Regions from separate parts of the Mesorhizobium sp. WSM4312 genome, predicted to be linked through region 2. Evidence: riboswitches for the same ligand, from Rfam matches in the RefSeq annotation. Region 2 holds a riboswitch; the other holds the start of a gene.

Region 1 (2,393 bases), on a different contig from region 2:
CCTGGTAGTTGGAGCCGAGATCGGTGCCGTAGAGCGCCTGCGGCCGCTTCAGCATGTGCTCGTAGACCAGCCGGCCGACGATCTGGCCATGGTCGAGGATGAACGGCACTTCGTGGCTGCGCACTTCAAGCACCGCCCGGCTGCCGGTGCCACCGGCCGCCGAATGGCCGAAGCCCGGATCGAAGAAGCCGGCATAATGGACGCGAAATTCGCCGACCAGCGGGTCGAAGGGCGTCATCTCGGCAGCATAGAGCGGCGGCACATGCACCGCCTCCTGGCTGACGAGAATGTAGAATTCGTCCGGATCGAGCACCAGTTCGCCGGCGCCGCTCTTGTGGATGGGTTCCCAGAAATCGACGACGTCCTGCGCGGCGCGCTTGTCGACATCGACAAGGCCGGTGTGATGCTTGCCGCGATAGCCGACCAGCCCGTCACCGTCGCCCTTGAGATCGATCGACAGCGCGATGCCGCCGCCCGAAATATTCGGCGGCTCGGTGGCGACCAGCATCTGCGCGCGGTGCAATTCATGCAATTCGGCTTCCGAGAGCAGCGCGTTGCCGGTGCGGAAGCGGATCTGCGACAGGCGCGAGCCGGTGCGCACGACGATCGGGAAGGTGCGCGGGCTGACTTCCAGGTAAAGCGGACCGTTGTAGCCGGCGGCGATCTTGTCGAACTCGTGGCCACGGTCGGTCATGACGCGGGTGAAAATGTCGAGCCGCCCGGTCGAACTCTTCGGATTGGCCGAGGCGGACACGGTTGGGGGCAGCGCAAGGCTTTCCAGCAGCGGCACGATGTAAACACAGCCCGTTTCCAGCACGGCGCCGTCGGCGAGGCTGAACTCATGCAGCTTCAGCCGATCGAGTTTGTCGGCAACCCGATGATCCGGACCCGGCAGGAAGGACGCCCGCACCCGCCAGGCCTTGTCGCCGAGCCTGAGATCGAGGCTGGCCGGCTGGATCTGGTCGGCATCGAGCGCGCGCGGCGACTTCAGCGCGCCGGACTGGAACAGCGCCGAGATATCCTGATCGGGAAGAATGCCTGTCTGCCGCAAGGCTCCGCTCCTAGGCCAGACGATTTTCCTGCCGCAGGTTCTCGCCGCAAAACCGTGAAACACTTTTGCGGAACCTGCTTGGTACAAACCTCTTAATGAAGCCGGCAATTGACGCAAGCGTGGTACGGGTCTAAAGGGTCGTTATCCCGTGGTGATTTGGCCGGTCGGCTTGCAGCCACGTTAAACAAGTCGCTAAAGGACCGTTGGCCGCGAGGCCGTATGGACCGGTTGCGACTTTCGCGACCGGTTTTTTTGTGTCTGGAACAAAAGCAATGAGCAGCAAGAAGCGCAACTGGAAGCCTCAAACAGCCCTCGTGCATGGCGGAACCCTGCGTTCCGGCTTCGGCGAGACCTCCGAGGCGATGTACCTGACCCAGGGCTATGTCTATCAAACGGCGCAAGCCGCCGAAGCCCGCTTCAAGGGCGAGGAGCCGGGCTTCATCTATTCGCGCTACGCCAATCCGACCGTCGACATGTTTGAAAAGCGCATGTGTGCGCTCGAAGGCGCCGAGGATGCGCGCGCCACGGCATCGGGCATGGCGGCGGTGACGGCGGCGCTTCTTTGCAGCGTCAAGGCCGGTGACCACATCGTGGCGGCGCGCGCGCTGTTCGGCTCCTGCCGTTGGGTGGTCGAGACGCTGGCACCGCGCTACGGCATCGAGGCGACGCTGGTCGACGGCACCGATATCGCCAACTGGGAAAAGGCGGTCAGGCCCAACACCAAGCTGTTCTTCCTGGAAAGCCCGACCAACCCGACATTGGAAGTGGTCGACATCGCCGCTGTGGCTGCGCTCGCCAATTCGATCGGCGCGCGGCTTGTCGTCGACAATGTCTTTGCCACGCCTCTCCAGCAGAAGCCGTTGCAGCTCGGCGCGCATATCGTCGTCTATTCGGCCACCAAGCACATCGATGGCCAGGGCCGCTGTCTCGGCGGCGTGATCCTGTCGGACAAGAAGTGGATCGACGAGAATTTGCATGACTATTTCCGCCACACCGGCCCCAGCCTGTCGCCCTTCAACGCCTGGACACTGCTGAAGGGCCTGGAGACACTGCCGCTGCGTGTGCGCCAGCAGACGGAGAGCGCCGGCAAGATCGCGGATTTCCTCGCCGAGCAGCCGCAGATTGCCCGCGTCATCTATCCCGGCCGCGCCGACCATCCGCAGGCCGAGATCGTCAAGAAGCAGATGTCGGGCGGCTCGACGCTGATTTGCCTCGACGTCAAGGGCGGCAAGCAGGCGGCTTTCGCCCTGCAGAACGCGCTCGACATCGTGCTGATCTCGAACAATCTCGGCGACGCCAAGAGCCTGATCACCCATCCGGCGACGACCACGCACAAGAATTT
Region 2 (2,393 bases):
TGCAGCAATTCAAGCAGCGAGCCGTCGCCCGAACCAACATCGAGCACGCGGGACTGCGGTGGGATGAGATTGGCGACGACCTCGAGGTCGACGCGCTGGCTGCCGTTGACGCTCATGATGTCGTCTCCTTTGCGGCGCATGATCCCGATCCTGAAAGGCTGCAACTTTCCGGGGTCATGCGCTTAGCCCTCTCGCCCGCGCCGCGGAGCCGATGAAGCCGTTGATGGCGGCGAACAGTTCCGGCTCGTCGAGCAGGAAGGCATCGTGGCCACGGTCGGTCTCGATCTCGACGAAGGACACGGACGCGCCGGCGGCGTTGAGCGCGTGCACGATGGAGCGGCTTTCTTCCGTCGGAAACAGCCAGTCCGATGTGAACGACACCAGGCAGAAGCGGGTCTTGGTTCCGGCAAAGGCGTCCGCCAGCCTGCCGCCATGGTCGGCGGCGAGGTCGAAATAGTCCATCGACCGCGTCATGTAGAGATAGGAATTGGCGTCGAAGCGGTCGACGAAAGTCATGCCCTGGTGGCGCAGATAGCTTTCGATCTGAAAATCGGCGTCGAAGCCGAACGTCAGCGCTTCGCGGTCCTGCAAGTTGCGGCCGAATTTTCGATGCAGGGCGGCTTCGGAGAGATAGGTGATGTGGGCGGCCATGCGCGCCACCGCCAGGCCTTTTTCCGGGCGCTTGCCGTGTTCGAAATATTTGCCGCCATGCCAGTCCGGATCGGCCATGACGGCCTGCCGGCCGACCTCGTGGAAGGCAATGTTCTGTGAGGAATGGCGCGCGCCGGTGGCGATCGGCAGCGCCGAAAAGACGCGCTCGGGATAGCTCGACGCCCATTCCAGCACCTGCATGCCGCCCATCGAGCCGCCGAGCACGCAGAACAGTTTCTCGATGCCGAAATGGTCGATCAGCATCTGCTGCGCACGCACCATGTCGCGGATCGTGATGACGGGCAGGTCAAGCCCATAGGGCTTGCCGGTGGCGGGGTTGGTCGAAGCCGGCCCGGTGGAGCCCAGGCAGCCGCCGATGACGTTGGAGCAGATGACGAAGAAGCGGCTGGTGTCAATGATCCTGCCGGGGCCGATCAGCACTTCCCACCATCCCGGCTTGCCGGTCACCGGATTGGTGCTGGCGACATGCTGGTCGCCGGTCAGTGCATGGCAGACGAGGATGGCATTGGAGCGGGCATCGTTCAGCGTGCCGTAGGTCTGGTAGGCGATCTGGAACGGCGACAGAAGCGTGCCGGCGTCGAGCTTGAGCGGCTTGTCCGCCCCGAAGCGCAACACCGGGCTCGACGGCTGGTCGGCCTCGTTGTTGGTCTTTCCTGCGCGCAGAGCGGCCATTCTTGTCTCACTCGCTGCATCATATCGGGCGAAAAATCGCCGCCGATGCGTCCGTCCGGCCGGTCGCGGACAATAAAAAACCGGCATTGCCATTCGCAAAGCCGGTTACGTCACGCAAACGGCCCTTTAGCGAATTGTTTAACGTGGCTGCAAGCCGACCGGCCAAATCACCACGGAACTGTTGCTGTCCTTCTAGAACTCGCCCGCCCTGCCGTCAATGCCGACATCTGGGCCGACATCTCGGCCGGCATCTGGGCCGGCTGCTGGCACCACTGCCACCTCTCGACATTATCGGCCACGGCTTGTATTTCCGCTGCGGCCTCCGGATCGAGGCATTTTCGATGGATTTTGCAAAAATGAACCAGAGACCGGATCAGGCACGTCCAACCCCGCGCGCGGGCATCATGGACATTGACGCCTATGTGCCGGGCAAGAGCGCCGCACCCGCCGGTGTCGCCAAGGTCTACAAGCTGTCGTCCAACGAGAACCCGCTTGGCCCGTCGCCGAAGGCGATCGAGGCCGCGCGTGAAGTCGCCGCCAGGCTCGACATCTATCCCGACGGCACCGCCAGACGGCTGCGCGAGGCGATCGCGGAAGTGCATGGCCTCAACGCGCAGAACATCATCTGCTCCAACGGCTCCGACGAGATCCTCGGCCTGCTGGCGCAGACCTATCTCGCACCCGGCGACGAGGCCATATTCACCGAACACGCCTTCATGGTCTACAAGATCTACATCCAGTCGGCAGGGGCTGCGCCGATCGCGGTCAAGGAGACCGATGAGCGGGCCGACATCGATGCGATACTGGCGGCCGTCACGCCGCGCACGAAGATCGTGTTCCTTGCCAATCCCAACAATCCGACCGGCACCTATGTGCCGTTCCAGGAGGTGCGCCGCCTGCATGCCGGCCTGCCCAAACATGTGCTGCTGGTGCTCGACGCGGCCTATGCCGAATATGTCCGCCGCAACGACTATGAGGCCGGCATCGAACTGGTTGGCAGCGCCGAGAATGTGGTCATGACCCGCACCTTCTCCAAGATCGGCCTCGGT

What was found. A riboswitch is a leader RNA that binds a small molecule or an ion and turns the genes downstream of it on or off. The one in region 2 is predicted to bind S-adenosylmethionine.
Region 1: it holds a riboswitch for S-adenosylmethionine, as region 2 does, so the genes downstream of both, CK228_RS06865 (O-succinylhomoserine sulfhydrylase) here and CK228_RS11205 (homoserine O-acetyltransferase) in region 2, are expected to answer to the same signal.

Annotation. Positions count from the first base shown of each region.
Region 1 is NZ_NSFU01000003.1:339,720-342,112, reverse strand. It holds gene CK228_RS06870 (2'-deoxycytidine 5'-triphosphate deaminase) at 1-1,051, opposite strand, end outside; SAM riboswitch at 1,190-1,267, shown strand; gene CK228_RS06865 (O-succinylhomoserine sulfhydrylase) at 1,324-2,393, shown strand, end outside.
Region 2 is NZ_NSFU01000006.1:106,021-108,413, reverse strand. It holds gene metW (methionine biosynthesis protein MetW) at 1-116, opposite strand, end outside; gene CK228_RS11205 (homoserine O-acetyltransferase) at 175-1,344, opposite strand; SAM riboswitch at 1,451-1,528, opposite strand; gene hisC (histidinol-phosphate transaminase) at 1,701-2,393, shown strand, end outside.